3 regions of the Bradyrhizobium sp. SZCCHNR3119 genome follow, and region 1 is predicted to be linked to each of the others. Evidence: predicted binding sites of a transcription regulator. Region 1 holds the regulator's gene; each other region holds the start of a gene.
What was found. Region 1 encodes PhoB, which activates phosphate uptake and scavenging genes when phosphate is short. Its sites were predicted from a motif close to TGTCATNNANCTGTCAT; they were not measured.
Positions count from the first base shown of each region.

Region 1 (6,350 bases):
CTGTCAACACGCGTGAGCCAGCCGCCTCAGCGCGGAACAGGTGGGGTTTCCGGTCGATGACAGTGCTAAGCGTTCCCGGTCCACATCGACGGAAGGTGTGGACGGTGGCCCCCGACTCTTGCGCGGGAGTCACGGCATATTGTAGCGTTTTTCGCATCGAGTACGACATCTCGTGCAGCAGGTCTGATCCTTAAGAGTTCGGTGGTTCGGCGTACACGTCCGGGCGCGCATCTCGCGCCCGGCGAGGGCTAAGGGATTCTGCGAGCAGGGATTTTCGTGAGTTTGGCACCGCAGCGCTGTCCCGAAACTGGCCAGCGAAACGCGAAGGGAAAGGTGCGATGACGGTATTGACCTGGTCGGACGATCGCGTCGAGCAGTTGAAAAAGCTCTGGGAGGCCGGACTGTCGGCCAGCCAGATCGCAGCGGAGCTCGGAAATGTGACGCGCAACGCCGTGATCGGCAAGGTCCACAGGCTCGGCCTCTCCGGTCGCGCCAAGAGCCCTGCCGCCGCCGCTCCGCGTCAGCGCAAGGCGCGCCCCGCTCAGCCGATGATGCGGGTGGCCCGCCCGGTGGCGCGCGGCAATACCGCGCTCGCCCAGGTGTTCGAGGTCGAGACGGAGCCCGATCCGATCACCTTCGACAATGTGGTGCCGATGAACCAGCGGCTGTCGCTGCTCGAGCTCCGCGAAGGCACCTGCCACTGGCCGGTCGGCGATCCCGCCAGCGCGGACTTCTTCTTCTGCGGCGGCAAGGCGCTGAACGGCCTGCCCTATTGCGCGCAGCATTCGCGCATCGCCTATCAGCCCGCGGCCGATCGCCGTCGTCACCCCGGCAAGAGCCCGGCACGCTGATCTGTTGCGCATCTTGGACGCGCTGTTAGCTCAGCCATCAGCTGTCGTCCCCGCGAACGCGGGGACCCATAACCACCGGCGGGCGTGGTTATGATGGATGTTAGCTACAGCTGCAGCTCTATCATCAGCATTTGCGGTTATGGGTACCGGCGTTCGCCGGGATGACGGCGGCGCACGTTGCAAGCGCGCTTGTCATGACAAAAAAGGCGGAGCCGAAGCTCCGCCTTTGATCGGGCGCTGTTTGTCGCCGCGCGATCGCCCTCAGCTCACGATTCCGCCTTCGCAAAGCGGTCGTCGAGCGCATAGCCCGCGCCACGCACGGTGCGGATCGGATCCTGTTCGCGTCCCGGATTGAGCAGCTTGCGCAAGCGTCCGATGTGCACGTCCACCGTACGCTCGTCGATGTAGATGTCGCGGCCCCAGACGCTGTCGAGCAGCTGCTCGCGGCTGAACACGCGGCCCGGATGTTCCAGGAAGAACTCAAGCAGCCGATATTCGGTCGGCCCGAGATCGATCGGCCGGCCGGAGCGGGCGACGCGGCGCTTCTCGCGATCGAGCTCGATGTCGCCATAGGCGAGCACGGTGGCGAGCCGCTCGGGGCTCGCGCGGCGGAGCAGACCCTTCACGCGGGCCAACAGCTCGGGCACCGAGAACGGCTTGACGATGTAATCGTCCGCCCCGGTGGCGAGCCCGCGGACCCGCTCGCTCTCCTCGCCGCGCGCCGTCAGCATGATGATCGGCAGCTGCTTGGTCTCGGGCCGGGCGCGCAGGCGCCGGCACAGCTCGATGCCGGACAGGCCCGGCAGCATCCAGTCCAGCACCACGAGATCGGGCACCCGTTCCTTCAGTCGCGTGTCGGCGTCGTCGCCGCGCGCAACCGTCTCGACCTCGTAACCTTCGGTCTCGAGATTGTAGCGCAGCAGCGTCGTCAGCGCTTCCTCGTCTTCCACAACCAGAATGCGCGCACTCATCGCTCAGCTTCTCTCTCAGTTTCCGGGGGCGGTGGCCGCGAAGGACGTCATGTCGCCCTTCGGACGCTTGTCGATCATCGGCTGGCCTTCGATCATGTAGAACACGGTTTCCGCGATGTTGGTCGCATGATCGCCGATCCGTTCGATGTTCTTGGCGCAGAACATCAGGTGAATGCAGAACGAGATGTTGCGGGGATCTTCCATCATGTAGGTGAGCAGCTCGCGGAACAGCGAGGTGCAGATGGCGTCGACCTCCTCGTCGCCCTTCCACACCGTCATCGCCGCCGGCAGATCGTGGGCGGCATAGGCGTCGAGCACCGACTTGACCTGCGACTGCACCAGGTCGGTCATGTGCTCCAAACCGCGGATCAGCTTCAAGGGATGGAAATCGCTCTCCAGCGCGGCGACGCGCTTGCCGATGTTCTTGGCGAGGTCGCCGATCCGCTCGAGGTCGGTCGCAACCCGCATCGCGCCGACGATCTCGCGCAGGTCCACCGCCATCGGCTGCCGGCGGGCGATGGTGAGCACCGCGCGCTCCTCGATCAGCCGCTGCAGACTGTCGATCTCGGCGTCCGTCTGGATCACCCGCTCGCCGAGCGCGACGTCGCGCCGCACCAGCGCGTCGACGGAATCCACGATCAGCCGCTCGGCCAAGCCGCCCATCTCCGCGACCAGCCGCGTCAGCTCCTGCAGGTCACTGTCAAACGCCTTGACGGTATGTTCACTGGCCATGTCTGTCTCCTCGGCAATGCCGTCGTAGTCCGGCGCGTCAATTCGGGTCTCGCTGCCTCAGCCAACTGCCCCTTGCCGACCGATGCAAGGGGTCCGTTTCCGGCATCAGCCGAAGCGGCCGGTGATGTAGTCCTGGGTCCGCCGATCGCTCGGCGAGGTGAAGATCTTGCTGGTATCGTCGAACTCGATCAGCTCGCCGAGATACATGAAGGCGGTCTTGTCGGAGACGCGGGCCGCCTGCTGCATGTTGTGGGTCACGATCGCGATCGTGTAGTTGTCCGACAGCTCCTGGATCAACTCCTCGACCTTGGCGGTCGAGATCGGATCGAGCGCCGAGCACGGCTCGTCGAACAGGATCACCTCGGGACGCACCGCAACGGTGCGGGCAATACAGAGACGCTGTTGCTGGCCGCCGGAAAGGCTCAGGCCCGAGGCGTTGAGCTTGTCCTTGACCTCGTTCCACAGCGCGCCGCCGCGCAACGCCTTCTCGACCCGGTCATCCATCTCGGATTTGGAGATCTTCTCATACAGGCGGATGCCGAAGGCGATGTTCTCGTAGATCGTCATCGGGAACGGCGTCGGCTTCTGGAACACCATGCCGACGCGCGCACGCAAGAGGTTCAGGTCGAGCTTGGGGTCGAGGATGTTGGTGTTGTCCAGCATCAGCTGGCCTTCGGCGCGCTGGCCCGGATACAGATCATACATCCGGTTGAAGATGCGCAGCAGCGTGGACTTGCCGCAGCCGGACGGTCCGATGAAGGCCGTCACCCGGTTGGTTCCGAGCGACAGGTTGATGTTCTTCAGCGCATGGTGATCGCCGTAATAAAAGTTCAGGTTCCGGACCGTCACCTTCGCCGGGGCGTCCGGCAAGGATTTGTTCGGAATGACGCCCGCCGGACTTGAGACGGAAACAGACATGTCGGTCATTTTGCGCTCCTCTCGGCGCCCAGAATGCGGGCCCCGATGTTCAGGGCAAGTACGGTCAAGGTAATCAAAAGGGCCCCGGTCCAGGCCAGCTGCTTCCAATAGGCATAGGGGCTCTGGACGAAGTTGTTGATGGTCACCGGCAGGTTGGCCATCGTGTGGGTAAGATCGAGGCTCCAGAACTGGTTCGACAACGCAGTGAACAGGAGCGGCGCGGTCTCGCCGGCCACGCGAGCGGTCGCCAGCAGGACGCCCGTGATCAAGCCGGAGCGCGCCGCGCGATAGGCGATGCGCCGGATCACCAGCGAACGCGGCAGGCCAAGTGCGGAGGCGGCCTCACGCAGCGGATTGGGCACCAGCAGCAGCATGTCCTCGGTGGTGCGCAGCACGACCGGAATCACGATCACGGCAAGCGCCAGACAGCCCGCGATGGCCGAGAAGCCGCCCATCGGAACCACGACCGCGCCATAGATGAACAGGCCGATGATGATGGATGGGGCAGAGAGCAGGATGTCGTTGATGAAACGGATCACCGAAGTCAACCGGTCATGGCGACCATACTCGGCGAGGTAGGTGCCGGCGAACAAGCCGAGTGGAGCACCGACGCCGACGCCGAAGACCGTCATGATGATCGAGCCTACGATGGCGTTGCGCAGGCCGCCGTCGCTCGATCCCGGCGGCGGCGTATCGGTCGCGAAGACCTGCACGGTCAGGCCAGCCAGGCCCTGGTAGAGCAGATCGATCAGGATCAGTGCGAGCCAGGTCACGCCGAACAGCGCGGCAAGCACGCACAGCGCACGGACGAAGATGTCCTTGCGGCGGCGGCGGCCATAGATCCGGTTGGCCGGATTGATGGGCGTATCGGTAGACGTCATGCGATCTCTCCTGCCCTATCCATCCGGCTTATTTTCCGGCCTTGGCTTCGAGCCGCAGCAGCATCAGGCGCGCGCCGGCGAGCACGAAGAAGGTGAGAACGAACAGCAACAGTCCGAGCAGAATCAGGGCCGACTGGTGCAAACCGTCGCTCTCCTGGAATTCCGATGCGATCGCCGCCGAGATCGTGGTGCCCGGCGCGAAGATCGACGAGGAGATGCGGAACGAGTTGCCGATGATGAACGTCACTGCCATGGTCTCGCCGAGCGCCCGGCCGAGCGCCAGCATGATGCCGCCGATGACGCCGACCCGGGTGTAAGGGATCACCACGCTGCGCACGACCTCCCAGGTGGTGCAGCCGACGCCATAGGCGGCCTCCTTCAAGACCGGCGGCACGGTCTTGAACACGTCCACCGAAATCGAAGTGATGAAGGGCAGCACCATGATGGCCAGGATCAGCGAGGCATTGAACAGGCTGAGATAGGACGGCGGCCCGGCGAAGATGTCCTGCAGGATCGGAATGTTGGCGCACAGGCTGATCATGAACGGCTGGAACGTGTAGGCCAGGAACGGCCCCAGCACGAAGAAGCCCCACATGCCGTAGATGATCGACGGGATGCCGGCGAGCAGCTCGATGGCGATGCCGATCGGGCGGCGCAGCCATTGCGGGCAGAGCTCGGTGAGGAAGATCGCAATGCCGAGACCGACCGGGATGGCGATCAGCATCGCGATAAAGGACGACACCAGCGTGCCGTAGATCGGTCCCAGCGCACCCAGCACGGGCGGATCGGCTGACGGCGCCCAGCGGCGCGTCCACAGGAACTCGAAGCCATATTCCTTCATTGCCGGCCAGGCGCCGATGATCAGTGACAGGATGATGCCGCCGAGGATGAGCAGCACCGAAATCGCCGACAGGCGGGTGATCCAGTAGAAGGTGACGTCGCCAAACTTGAAGGCGCTCAGCGCCCGGGCGCGGTCATAGGGTCCGGCGGCATCGCTGACAGTGCTTGCGTCGCTTTGAACGGCCATCTCTGCCAAGTCCGCCCCCTGTTTCTGATAGACCTGTACTTGCGTACTTGTACCTGCGCACTTGTGCTTGTGTACTCGCACTTCTGCACCAGCACCTGCGTCGTCGACGTCCCCTCTCCCACGCCGGGGAGAGGGGCCACATTCGAAGGAGCGGCTTAGCTCTTGATGTCGGACGACCAGGTCTTCTCGATCATCTTCACGACGTTGTCGGGCATCGGGATGTAGTCGAGCTCCTCAGCCATCTTGGCGCCCTTCTCGAACGACCACTTGAAGAACTTGATGGCTTCGGCGGAGGCCGCCTTGTCGGCCGGCTCCTTGTGCATCAGGATGAAGGTCGCCGCCGTCATCGGCCAGGACTTGTCGCCCGGCTGGTCGGCCAGGACAACGTAATAGCCCGGCGCATGGGCCCAATCCGCATTCGAGGCGGCGGCCTGGAACGCCTCCACGGTCGGCTGCACGGTCTTGCCGGCCTTGTTGATCATGCCGGTGTAGGTCAGCTTGTTCTGCTTGGCATAGGCATACTCGACATAGCCGATCGAGTTCTTGGTCTGGCTGATATTGCCGGACACGCCCTCATTGCCCTTGGCGCCGACGCCGGTCGGCCACTCCACGGCCGTGTTCGCGCCGATCTTGCTCTTCCACTCGGGGCTGACGTCGGAGAGATAGGTGGTGAAGTTGAAGGTAGTGCCCGAACCGTCCGAACGACGCACGACCGAGATCGCCTCGGACGGCAGCTTCACCTTCGGGTTCAGCTTCTTGATCGCCGCGTCGTCCCACTTGGTGATCTTGCCGAGGTAGATCTCGGCGAGGGTCGGACCGTCGAGCACCATCTCGCCCGGCTTCACGCCTTCGAGATTCACGACCGGGACGATGCCGCCCATCACCATCGGCCACTGGACCAGGCCGTCCTTCTCGAGCTGCTCGGCCTTCAGCGGCGCGTCGGTGGCGCCGAAGGTCACGGTCTTGGCCT
Region 1 is NZ_JAUEUV010000001.1:2,077,969-2,084,318, forward strand. It holds gene QX034_RS09840 (GcrA family cell cycle regulator) at 339-851, shown strand; gene phoB (phosphate regulon transcriptional regulator PhoB) at 1,118-1,822, opposite strand; gene phoU (phosphate signaling complex protein PhoU) at 1,838-2,554, opposite strand; gene pstB (phosphate ABC transporter ATP-binding protein PstB) at 2,660-3,481, opposite strand; gene pstA (phosphate ABC transporter permease PstA) at 3,478-4,353, opposite strand; gene pstC (phosphate ABC transporter permease subunit PstC) at 4,382-5,380, opposite strand; gene pstS (phosphate ABC transporter substrate-binding protein PstS) at 5,536-6,350, opposite strand, start outside.

Region 2 (6,350 bases), 1.5 Mb from region 1:
ACATTGCCGGCGTTCACCCTGAGGTCGAGAGCGCGTTGGGCGGATTAGTTAGCCGAAGGCGTAATCCGCCGTTGTATTCAGGACATCATGCGTGATGCCAACTGAATCCAGAGCGGCGGATTACGCTCCGCTAATCCGCCCTACGGGCTAGATGCTCTGGCGAATGGCTGCGTAGCTGGCGTCGGTCCAGAAGTACTCGTGAACGGCGACCACGTCACAACCATCTGCCTTGGCGGCGCTCATTGCTTCGACTGTAAAGTTCATCCCCGCGAGCAGGGTTGGCCCGCGTGGCGTCGGTATTTTTCCTAACGCACGAGACACCGCGCGTCCGGTGACGACGCCGTCGGGAAATTTAAGCACAAACGAGTATTTCGCTACATTGGGATTTACAGCGTATTGCTTTGCAAGCTTGGGGCCGAGCGCCTTTTTCATTGAAGGCGCATCGGCCGGAGCCTCGCGCAAGACAGCTGGTTTGAGGCTCATGATGGTACTGCTTAATGGCCGCCACCGCAGAAGTAGCGCTCAGGCGAATAGTAACGATTTGGTTTGCATTTCGCGACCAGAAAGCCATCGGACGCGCACGGAAGCCCGAACATTGTGAATTTCCGGTAATGGCCCGAAGCGAAAGTGCCGAAACGCGCAGCGATTTCCGAAGCTGGGGGTAGATCGGCTGTGCCATCCGCGTGCCGGCCACAGCCACCTTTGACCCAAGGCGGACATCGCTGAGCAATCGATACACGTTGAGTTTAATTCTTAAGCCCTCCTAGGCAGGCGCATGGGATATGCTATGCGGAGGAAGGAAGCGTGGCCAGAATGTCTCCGCGGGTTGTTCCAGCGACCAGACCGTCCCTCGAGGAGAGGATCGACCTCTGGTTTTCGAAAGGCCACCTCGTTGACGGCATTTGGGTCGGCAGTTTTCGATCGGACGCCAAGCCAGCCATTCAACGTATTGAAGACGCGCTTCGGCTGATCGAACGCAATGCTCCGCTTCACTATCGGCGCGTCAAGAACAACCTTACCAGAATTTGGGTGAACCTAGTTCCGCACGGAGCCGGTTGCTATTTGCACTCCTTGAACGCCTGCGTGCTGGATGAGCGTGCCGTCGCTTCTCAGACTGCAACGGTCGAATGGATCGCATCAGCTATTGTCCACGAGGCAACCCATGCAAGGCTTGAGAAGTTGGGCATCCGCTACGACGAAGCGGTCCGCAACCGGATCGAGCGGGTTTGTGCTCTAAGGGAATTGAATTTTGCTCGGCATCTGTCAGGCGCCGACGCCTTGCTAGAAGAGATCAATTGGCGGCTCGACCAGTGCGGCGGAGACAATGTGTTCTATACCAACCAAAACATGTGGGAGCAAACTGTTCAGGGCAACGCGGAGATACTCCGTCACCTGGGAACGCCAGAATGGGTCATAACTCTAGTGTTTAGGGCGGGATATCTAGTCAATGGGATTCGCCGGTTCACACGACGCACAGCCGGCGCTTCTGTTCAATGATCGCGCAGCCCGGGAAGACCGCTCTTGGCCCGTAGGCGAAGTTAGGCCACGGCCGCCTCCCGCCCTTCCCGGTGGTACAGCAGACATCACCGAGCACCGAGCCCTAATAGTCTCTCAGTTCTGACGCTCGTTCATACCATTTTGCAACGGGTTCGCTTTCGAGCGGAGGGGCAGATCCGCCACGCTATCGCCCCGGCGATCTCAATCGAAGTTCGTAGATCGCTGTCCCGTACATCGATGGGATCGCCGCGGCAGGGCCGCTGAACGGCGCGAGCGGTCCGGAGACATAGAACGAACTCAGCCGGCAGTCGGCCCGCCAATATTCGGACAGGATGGCGCACTCATTGGCCGCCATGGTGTAGAGCGCGCGGCGTGCGGTGTCCTGGGCCGTGGCGGAGGGCACATCGCGTGCGTCCGCGGCGCCGTCGATCCGGGCCTGGAACGTCGTCGTGATCTGCAGAGGCGGGTTGGGACCGGCCGCTCCCGGCTCGACGGGAAGATTTGATTGCGCTGACGCTGCCGAGATCGGCAGCGCCAGAGCGAGCGCCGCAGCTATCGTTCTTGTCATGACCAGTCCCCCCCCCAATGATCACTGGCGATGCCGGCCTGGCGCGGCCGAAGCGCCACAACTGGATTCAAGCTGTAGCCCGAAGGGGACCCTTGAGGCCATCTGTTTCGACCCGGCCGTCGTCTGTCGGGCAAATCAGGACGCAACGATAAGGTTAGCGTATCTCGGCGAGGCTGCGGAAGCCTCGAAACCGTCCGCGCGCAGGGGCGAAAATCGCCTGAGCGATCAAGCTGATTTGGCTGGTCCAGATGCGGCGCGAAAAATAATTGACTTTCGTTTTTTCGGAAATTGGTGTCCTATTCCCTCGTCCCGTGCTCACGAGGAGGGGCGCTTCGCGATCGTCACGAACGTTGAGCGCGGGATGCGGTGGGCGCATCGGGTTGCAGCGTGGTCTTCCACGCCGACGAACAGCTTGATGCGCACGGTCAAGTCATGTGGTTCTGACATCCCGGTGCTGATGTCTGCGCAACGCGCGGAACGCGCGTTGTCGCTACAGGGGCAAGAAAGCCGGTCCCTGGGGAGAGCATGAAGCAGCCGTTAAAGCCATCGCGCAGGGAAGGCCGGAGCATCTGGCTGAGACCTGTGGTGACCGCCGCGTGCATTTTCTTTCGCACGCGGGCCATGGGTATCAGCAGATACCCGGCCTTCCCTGTGCCCTCCGATCGATAGGAGGGTGGAGCTAGCTGCAAAACTCGGACGCCATGCGCCGCGAGAACGGGATTGTATGTGGTGGCGTCGTTACTTCGTTTGCGCCCGCAAATGGCGCAATGGAACGAAACCCTCAGTCAAGCTTTTGGTCAGCCGCTCAAGGAAAAAAGGCCGAATCTTTGTGCAAAACCAATGCGGGCATTTCCCCCATAAAGCACCCCTTCTGTCGCCTGATTGTCGCATCGCGCTGTTATCGCGGGTAAACGGCAAGGGATACCTGAGTCGTCACGCGAGCGGCTTTCAGCAGCGGTCCGGACGGGGGATGCGCGCTAGCAGCGACGTCGCTCGTCATTGGTTTGTCATCAGAAGCTGTTAGGTGGGCGCGCATGGGAATTGAGAACGCTGCAGGTGAAGAAAGCCCGGACCGGCGCTTTCGCACGCTGTTCATCTCCGACGTTCATCTTGGGGCCCGCGGTTCGCAGGCCAATCTCCTGGTCGATTTCCTCCGCCATCACGACGCTGATACGATCTATCTGGTCGGCGACATCGTCGATGGCTGGGCGCTGAGGTCGAGCTGGCACTGGCCGCAATCCCATAACGATCTGGTGCAGAAGATGCTGCGCAAGGCGCGCAAGGGCGCCAAGGTCGTTTATGTGCCCGGGAATCACGACGAGTTCCTGCGTGGCTATTACGGCACGCATTTCGGCGGCATCGATGTGGTCGAGAACACCGTGCACACCGGCACCGACGGTCGCCGCTATCTCGTGATCCATGGCGATATCTTCGACCTCGTCGTGCAGAACGCGCGCTGGCTCGCCCATCTCGGCGACAGGGCCTACGACTTCGCCATCCAGATGAACCGGTTCGTCAACTTCTTCCGGCGCATGTTCGGTGTGCCCTATTGGTCGCTGTCGCAATGGGCCAAGCAGAAGGTCAAGAACGCGGTCAACTACATCGGCGCGTTCGAGACCGCGCTCGCCGCCGAGGCGCGCCGGTACGGCTGCGACGGCGTGATCTGCGGCCACATCCATTACGCCGTGATCCGCGACGAGCAGGGCATCCGCTACATGAACTGCGGCGACTGGGTCGAGAGCTGCACCGCGCTCGCCGAGCACGAGGACGGTTCCTTCGAGATCATCACCTGGACCGACCAGTTGCGCAAACCGGCCCCCGTGCCGCGGGTGACGGCGCGCGCCGCGGCGTGACGAACGGGCCGCAAGGGCAGGGGCCGTCTGCTCCCGCCGTGTGGCCTGAGCTGGGTTGATGCCTGCGGGCTTGCGAGGCGGTCCCGGGGCGCGGTAAAGTCGTAGCATGACCATTCAGGCTTCGATCCCTACCGTCACTGCGGCCGACATCGACGCGGCCGCGCGCGTGCTCGCACCCGTCGCGGTGCGTACGCCCCTGCTGGCCTCGCCCGTGCTCAGCGAGCGGCTGAACGCGCACGTCTTCGTCAAGCCGGAAGTGCTGCAGCGGACCGGCTCGTTCAAGTTCCGCGGCGCCTACAATAAACTGGCGTCGATCCCCGAGAGCGCACGCGGCAATGGCGTGGTGGCGTTCTCCTCGGGTAATCATGCCCAGGGAGTCGCGCATGCCGCGCAGCTGCTGAAGATGCATGCGACCATCGTGATGCCGACCGATGCGCCGGCCGCCAAGCGCGAGCGCACCAAGGCCTTTGGCGCCGAGGTCGTGCTGTACGACCGGGATCGCGAGGACCGCGAGGCGATCGCGCGCGAGATCGCCGGCAAAAGCGGCGCGACGGTGGTGCCGCCTTATGACGATCCGCTGGTGATCGCCGGTCAGGGCACCGTCGGCCGCGAGATCGCGGAGGATCTGACTGCGCTCGGCCTCGCGCCAGGCGTCGTCGTGGTGCCGGCCTCGGGCGGCGGACTGGTCGCGGGGGTCTCGACTGCGGTGAAGGCGAAGTTTCCGCAGGCCGAGATGATCGTCGCCGAGCCGGAAGGATTTGACGACCACGCCCGCTCGCTGCGCGCCGGACAGCGCGTCGCCCATGACGCCAAGGGCCGTACCATCTGCGATGCGCTGATGGCGGCGATGCCCGGCGAGATCACCTTTGCGATCAACGGACGGCTGCTGTCGGGCGCCGTGTCGGCCTCGGACGAGGAGGTCGGCCGCGCCATCGGCTTCGCGTTCCGCGAGTTGAAGCTCGTGGTCGAGCCGGGCGGATCGGTGGGCCTCGCCTCGCTTCTCGCCGGCCACATGGATGTGAGCGGAAAGATCGTCGTGATCGTGCTGTCGGGCGGCAATGTCGACGCCGATCTCTACGCGCGGCTGATCGCCTGAAACGCGCCGGACTTGCGCGCAGCCGGACGCGGCCGCGTCACGAGAAGAAGGCGACCTTCTCCGGTTGCGTCATGCGCCGGATCGGCATCAGCGGGTCGTTGGCGGTAATTGGCTTGCGCGGCAGGAGGCCGTTGGCGAGCAGCGCCGAGCCCAGCGATGGTTCGTAAGACGGTTTGGGCATGGCTTGAACCGCCGTTGCGACCGCCGGCTGGGGCGCAATCGCTGCGGCGGGTTCGGGCGGCTCCGGCATGACCGGAGCAGGCTGAACGAACTCAGGCGCCGCCGTAACCTGCGGCTCGGGGGCGACCACGAGTGGCAACGGTTGCGGGGCGGGGGCGACCGTCACGGAGACAGGCGGCTCGGAATCGGAGACGGTCGGTGCGGGAAAGGTCGCCGGCTCGGGAGCCGTGGGGTCGGCAAAGGTCGCAACGATGTCGTCGTCGACCGTAGCCGGCTCCTGGATATCGAAGCCGATGGTGCGGACCCGGGCGAGGTCTTCATCCTCGATCAGGTCCGGCGCGGCCATCTCTGCCGCCACCAGCTCGAGCACCTCCTCGTCATGGGCGTCCGCGGCTGCTGGGTCGACATCGTCTGCGGTTTCGACGACGGCGCTGACGGTCGCGGTCGCTTCGACCTCGATCTCAGCAAGCTCAAGCGTTGCGTGAGCCGATTCGACCGTCGCGCCAAGGCGCTGATTTTCCTCAGCAACGGGCTCTCGGTTAAGCCCGACTTGCGACAGCGCTTCAACATGACCGGGAGCGGCCGGTTCGCTCGCTTGCCTTGCAGCCGGTTCGGCTGTCGCCTCGGCAGCAGCGGCCGCCACCGGCTCGGGCGCAGTGTCCACGGCGTCCAAACCCGCGGCGGTCTTCAGCGGGTGGACAAAATCCACCTCCGCCGGCGTGCTCGCGGCTTCGGCCAGCGCGCTTTCGGCCGTCGGCAGGTCTACCGTCACTGCCATCTCGCCAGCCGGCGGGGCATCGGTGGCCGTGGCGACCTCGGCGGCCGCCGCAGGCACGGCGTTGTCAGCCGTTTCGAAGGCGTTCAACCCAGCCCTGATGCTGTCGAATGCGGCCAGGAGCGCAGCCCTTGGATCGGCGCCGATGAGCTGGTCGCAGCCTGATTCGATGGCCTCGATCTGGGTATCGATCAGATCGCAGATCCGCGAATCCGCCCCGATCTCCCGCCACCGCCAGGAAATCTCCTTGATGATTCGGGTTCCCTTGCGGACCGGGGCCAAGTTGTGCTCGAGCGCCAAGCGATCGATCGCCGCGCCCGCGGCTGCAGCGGCGTCCTCGACCGCTCCTCGAATGGCGGCGAGCGCCTCGGGCAGCGCCCG
Region 2 is NZ_JAUEUV010000001.1:550,628-556,977, reverse strand. It holds gene QX034_RS02655 (hypothetical protein) at 148-483, opposite strand; gene QX034_RS02650 (hypothetical protein) at 805-1,497, shown strand; gene QX034_RS02645 (hypothetical protein) at 1,682-2,065, opposite strand; gene QX034_RS02640 (UDP-2,3-diacylglucosamine diphosphatase) at 3,100-3,918, shown strand; gene QX034_RS02635 (threonine/serine dehydratase) at 4,025-5,014, shown strand; gene QX034_RS02630 (hypothetical protein) at 5,052-6,350, opposite strand, start outside.
Region 2: a site for PhoB is predicted at 3,060-3,076, ahead of QX034_RS02640 (UDP-2,3-diacylglucosamine diphosphatase). Genes of this name have one in related genera too.

Region 3 (6,350 bases), 1.6 Mb from region 1:
ACTTCCTGATCGGCATCGGCGTCCTGCTCCTGATTGGCGCCGGCCAGACGCTGTCTGGACCAAGCCCGACACCTTCGATCGCGGGCGTGCTGGCCGGCATTGCCGCGCTCGGCCTCGGCGCATTGATGGCGTTTTGCGGGGCCAATTTCGCGTTACGGAAGGCGTGATCGCCTCTCCTTCGTCGCGCCTCATCGCCCATGCTGCGCCGACGCGCCCCAGCGGATCACTCCCGCGGCCGTCAAAAGCACCGCGGCAGAAATGACGAGCGACCATCGGAGCCCCGAGATGAAGGCATCCGGCTGCCCGATCAGCGCTCCGAACAAGGCCACTCCGATCACGCTGCCGGTCTGCCGCGTCGCATTCAACACGCCGGCCGCCACGCCGGACCGGGACTTCTCGACACTGCCAAGCAGGGTCGAGGTCAACGGCGGCACGAGCAGACCGAGCCCGCTGCTCACACCGATCAGCTGCAGACCGACCGCCCAATAAGGCGTTCCCGGCGCAGTCCGCAGCAGCGCCAGGCAAGACAGCGCCGACAGCGTTGCACCGAGCGCGATGGTGGCGCGTGGACCGATCCGCTCGGCCAGGCGCGGCGCGGCCAGATTGACCGGGAACACGACGCCGAGCATGGGCACAAAGGCAAGCCCGGTCGCGAACGCCGACAGGTGATTGATCTCCTGGAAATACAGGCTGAACACGAAGATCAGGCCGTAGATCGAGACGTTGGCCAACAGGCCGACCAGCGCGCACAGCGCAAACAGACGGTTGCGAAACAAGATCAAGGGCAGCATCGGCTGCCGGGTGCGTGCCTCCTGCCAGACGAAGACGACGCCTGCGGCGATCGCGATGGCGAAACCCAGCAGGACGGCGCGATCGGTCCAGCCCCGTGCGCCGGCTTCGATCACGGCCGCTGCGAGCGCCCCGAGCGAAGTGATCGCCGCAACCTGCCCGGCCAGGTCGACCGAGCGGTCGGCATGGAGCGGCGTCTCCTGCGCATAGATCTTCGCGAGCCAAAGTCCCGCAAGACCAATGGGCACGTTGACAAAGAAGATGGCGCGCCAGCCGACCAGCGCGATCAAGGTGCCGCCTACGAAGGGGCCGGCAGTCAAAGCGAGGCTCGCGCCGGCGGCCCAGACTCCCACCGCACGCCCTCGTTGCTTGGCATCGGCATAAGTATGGTTCAGCAACGCAAGCGAGTTCGGAACGAGGACGGCTGCCCCCAGGCCCTGGATGCCGCGGAGCGCGATCAGGCTGATGGCGTCGGGCGCGAGGCCGCAGCCGATGGATGCGAGCGTGAACAGCGCAAATCCGCCCATGAAGATACGTCGGGCGCCGAGCCGATCGCCGAGCGCCCCCGCGGTCAGGATGAAGGCGGCAAACGCGATCGTATAGGCGTTCACCACCCATTGCAGCTCAGCCACGCCGCCCCCGAGGGCAGATCGGATGCTGGCGAGCGCGGTGTTGACGATGGTGACGTCGAGCTGGACGACGCCGAAGCCGAGACTCATGGCGGTCAATGTGAGCGCGCTCGCCAGCCGGGATGGCGGAGCTTGCCGCGCCGCGGCTAGCCGTGAGGTATCTGTTGCGAGCGATAAGCGAGTCATGCCGGCACCTCTCATCTTGAGGACGGCCTGTTAATTAGCCCTGGCGCGCACCACGATGCTTCGATATCGGTCGAACCATCGATCACATGCGCCATGGCGGCTGAAGCATGAGGACTGCCTGGCGCCAAAACGCCGCGCGGGGCGCGGCGTTTTGCCTCAGCTGAACCATTTTCGGGCGAGAGATCAGCTCGCCGCGCGCAGGTTCACCGCACCTTCGGCCAGGCTGGTCAGCTTCTTATCCGTCGCCTTCTCCTCGTCGAGCGTCTTCTGCAGGATGGTCGCGCAATCCTTGCGGCCGAGCTGCTTGGCCCAGGCGATCAGGCTGCCGTAACGGACGATTTCGTAATGCTCGGCGGCCTGCGCGGCGTTGATCAAAGCCGCGTCCAGCACGGCCTTGTCGGCAACCTCGCCGGCCACCTCCTCGGCCTCCTCAATGATCCCGTCGATGGCCGGGCAGTCGACAGCGTTGGCTTCGATGCCCTGCATCTTGAACACCTGCTCGAGCCGCTGCACGTGCGTTTTGGTTTCATCCAGGTGGGTCAGGAATCCCTGTTTCAGCCGCTGATCGCTGGCCTTGCTGGCCATCTTCGGCAGCGCTTTGACCAGCTGGTTCTCGGCGTAATAGATGTCCTGCAGCTGGTGAACGAACAGGTCGTTCATGGTTTTGATGTCTTTGGTAAACAGTCCCATTGTCTCGCCTCCTTGCGCTCGGAACGCCGTTGGCTCCCGGCCATCGTTTTCGCGCGTTCATCTGGTGGTCTGCGCTCGGCTAACCGGTGGCTTGGCCCGTTGTTCCGGCACAGCACAAACATCGGAGCGTGCCCCATTTGCGGAACTGCGCGGCGCAATCGGACGTTGGCGGCGACGTGATTGTGACAAATCCAGGGCGTCAACATTATGTGACCAACGTATGACGGGTCAGCACGTTCGAAAGCTGAAGCCGGCCTTGTCAAGGACTGCACAAGAGGCGTGTTTTGCCGTAAGGAACTCTCCGTAATGGAATTCCCGCCCGCCATCGAGTAATGGTTTCGCCCCTCTTCACATCTGTGGTGCCGCCCCGCCGGGAGGATGAATGCAGCGTCTGCTGACTGCGCTCGGGCGCGGTTTCAAGAAATGGATCGGCTGGAAGCGGCTTGGAATCGCAGCAAGCTTCGCCATCATCGCCTTCGCGGTGACCACCCTGGTGCGCACGCTCCGGGGGGTCGACGGCGGCGTGATCCTGACCGCCTTGGCCGACATCCCTCCCGGACACATCGCGCTCGCCGCACTCTGCGTCGTCGGTGCGTTTTGTACCCTGACCTTCTACGATTTCTTCGCCCTGCGGACGATCGGCAAGAAGCACGTGCCCTACCGGATCGCAGCGCTGTCATCCTTCACGAGCTATTCGATCGGCCACAATATCGGCGCGACCGTCTTCACCGGTGGCGCCATTCGCTTCCGGATCTACTCCGACTATGGACTGAGCGCGATCGACGTCGCCAAGATCTGCTTTCTGTCCGGGCTGACCTTCTGGCTCGGTAATATCTTCGTGCTCGGCATCGGCATGATCTTGCACCCGTCCGCCGCCTCCACGATGGACCAGTTGCCGGAGGCGGTGAACCGACTGATCGGCGTCGGGCTCGTTCTGGCGATTTTCGCCTATCTCGGCTGGCTCGCGACCGGCAAGGACCGCCGCAAGCTCGGCCAGAACGGCTGGAAAGTCGTGCTGCCCTCGACCCGGCTGACCTTTGTGCAGATCCTGATCGGCGTGGTCGATCTCGGCTTCTGTGCGCTGGCCATGTATCTGTTGGTGCCCTCCGACCCGCCGATCGATTTCATGTCGCTCTCGGTGGTTTTCATCCTGGCCACCTTGCTGGGTTTCGCCAGCCATGCGCCGGGCAGCATCGGCGTGTTCGACGCGGCGATGCTGGTGGCGCTGCCGCAGTTCGGGCGCGAGCAGCTGCTCGCCACGCTGCTGGTGTTCCGCGTCCTCTATTTCGTCATCCCGTTCGCCACGGCAATCTCGATCATGGGGTTCCGGGAACTCTGGATGAATGTCGTGCAGCCCTGGCAGGAACGGCGCAAGCTCAACGACGTATCCCGCCGCCATGTCACGCCGCCTCAAGCCACGGCAACTCCTGCGCCGGCCCCGCTGCCGCAGCGGCTGAAACAGCACTCGCGGCGCTGATCCGACGCGATGTCGGCGCAGCACCGAGCTGAGGCATGGCTGACTTGTCCCAGGCAATCGGCTTGATCTGACAGGCGGCCCTCTTATTTCCGCCGCATCTTTGCCGTGAAACGTCGCGCCATGATCCCAGATTCCCTTCGCCTGCTGCTGGCGGCCGCATTGCTCGCGCCCGCGCTCTCCGTGATTCCGACCTCGCCGGTCGGCGCCCAGATCACCGCCACCCCGATGCAGATCAGCTGGGAGGTGCGCAACCGTTTCCGCCTGTTCCGCGAGGAGCGCGACTTCCTGCTTCACGTGGACGCTGCGCGCGACCGCAGCATCCTCGCCGCCGAGCAAGGCCTCGAACTGCAGAGCGACGGCCGCGGCTGGGCTCGCAACATCGTCAACCGGCTCTGCATCGATCTGCAGGGCCGCGTCAACGAGCCCTGCACCCGCGACAATGTGAAGGAGAGCTATCTCACCCCGATCGATCACCCGATCACGGTGCGGCTCACCGGCGCGGTCCCGGTCGGCGCCACCTGCGCCTGGTCGTTCGACGATGGTGACGGCCCGCAAAGCTCGACCTTCGACTGTGCCGAGCCGGTCAACCTGCGTGTCCGCTATGGCCGTCAGACCGTCGCCACGGTCGACGTCTCCAGCGCGGACGGCAGCCAGCGGGTATCCGCCGGCATCCAGGTGCGCGACATCTTCATCGCCGGTCTCGGCGACAGCATCGCCTCGGGAGAGGGCAATCCCGACCGCGCGATCGCGTTGGCCGACGAAGGCTTCTGCTTCCGCTCCTATCTCGGCGGCGCGACCGGGCAATATTACCGGCCGAGCCGCGCCGGCTTCAAAGGCGGCCGTGCCTGCGAAGCGCCGGACACGCTGCAGAACTGGCAGCGCCACAGCGCCGTCTGGTTCAATGCAGCCTGCCATCGCTCGCTCTACAGCTATCAGACCCGCACGGCGCTCGCGCTCGCGGTGCGCTATCCGCACATCGCGGTCACTTATCTGCCGCTCGCCTGCACTGGTGCCACCATTGCCGACGGCCTGTTCGGCAGCCAGCGGGCGCGCGAATGCCCGCCCGGCCGCTCGATCGCGACGTGCCAGAGCAGCGTCAACGGCCAGCTTTCCGAATTGCGCGAGGCACTCACGGCGGCCAAGCGGCGCCAGCCGGATCGCCGGCTCGACCTCGTGCTGCTGTCGATCGGCGCCAACGACATCAACTTCTCCGGTCTCGTGTCCGACGTCATCGTGGACACGCCGACCGAGCGCACCCTGTTCAAGCGCATCGGCCTGATCGGCTCGGTGGAGGATTCCCGCGCCGAGCTTGCGCGCGACCTGCCGCAGGGCTTCGCCAAGCTGCGCGAGGCCCTCAAGCCCTTGGTCGGCGACCTCTCGCATGTGATCTACACGTCCTACGGCAATCCGGCGCTCGCCAGTGGCGGTACGCCCTGCCCTGGCGGGCGGGCGGGGTTCGACATCCATCCCGCTTTCTCCGCCGATCCGCAGCGGCTCGCCAATGTCACCGCCTTTGTCGAGAACGAGTTCCTGCCGACCCTGAAGGCACTGGCGCAGTGCCAGGGCGGCGTGCTGTGCCGCGATCCGCGCAGCGACCGCATGACCTTTGTCGATGCGCATCAGGCTGCGTTCGCCGACCACGGTTTTTGCGCGCGCGCCGCGAGCGATCCCGTATTCGACCGCGACTGCTTCTCTGCCAAGGGCGACAGCTTCGATCCCGACATCGTCAATGCCGCCAATGACCCCTTGCGCTGCGGCCGCGGCGCCAGCGAGTACCGGGCCTATCTGCCGCGGGCACGCTGGATCCGCGATGCCAATGACAGCTATTTTGCCGCGATGACCTATCCGCAAGGCCTGCCGGCTGCGATGCAGCCCTCCGATATCCACGATGCGACCTGGGGTGTGCTGTCGGCGGTCTATGGCGGCGCGGTACACCCGTCCGCCGAAGGGCACGCGGCGATGGCGGATGCGGCCTTTCCGGCCGCAGCCCAGGTGCTCAGCCTGGACGCCGCCGAGCCCGACATCAGCGGCGAGCCGCTGCCGCCCGCAAGCGCAGTGCAGCAATAGGCCAAGATCGATCCGAACGCGCTTTCCAAGCCGCGTGAGCGCGGCTTACACTTGACATGCGCGCGACCTATACGCGCGCGGCACAACTAACAAGTTGGCCCAACAAGATCGTCAAGGGAGAAACGCATGCTTCGGTTCGATGCCTGTTCGCCGCCGCTTGCCATGTTGGCCGCGGCCACGACCCTCTGCCTGACCGCGCCTGTATACGCGCAGTCCGGCGATCCTATCAAGATCGGCGTGATCGCCGAAGTGCAGGCGATCGCCGGTGCCGCCACGCCCGGCGGCGCGCAGATCGCGGCCGATGAGATCAACGCCAAAGGCGGCGTGCTCGGGCGCAAGATCGAGATCGTCACCTACGACGACCACTCATCGTCGGCAGATGCCGTGCGCGCCTTCCAGCGCGCCGCCAATGAGGACAAGGTGTCGGCCGTAATCGCCAGCTACATCAGCGAGGTGGTGCTGGCCTTGGAGCCCTGGGCCGCGCGGCTGAAGCTGCCCCTGATCACCCCGGG
Region 3 is NZ_JAUEUV010000001.1:525,682-532,031, forward strand. It holds gene QX034_RS02525 (hypothetical protein) at 1-167, shown strand, start outside; gene QX034_RS02530 (MFS transporter) at 189-1,604, opposite strand; gene QX034_RS02535 (ferritin-like domain-containing protein) at 1,788-2,294, opposite strand; gene QX034_RS02540 (YbhN family protein) at 2,677-3,771, shown strand; gene QX034_RS02545 (hypothetical protein) at 3,892-5,838, shown strand; gene QX034_RS02550 (ABC transporter substrate-binding protein) at 5,965-6,350, shown strand, end outside.
Region 3: a site for PhoB is predicted at 2,504-2,520, ahead of QX034_RS02540 (YbhN family protein). Genes of this name have one in related genera too.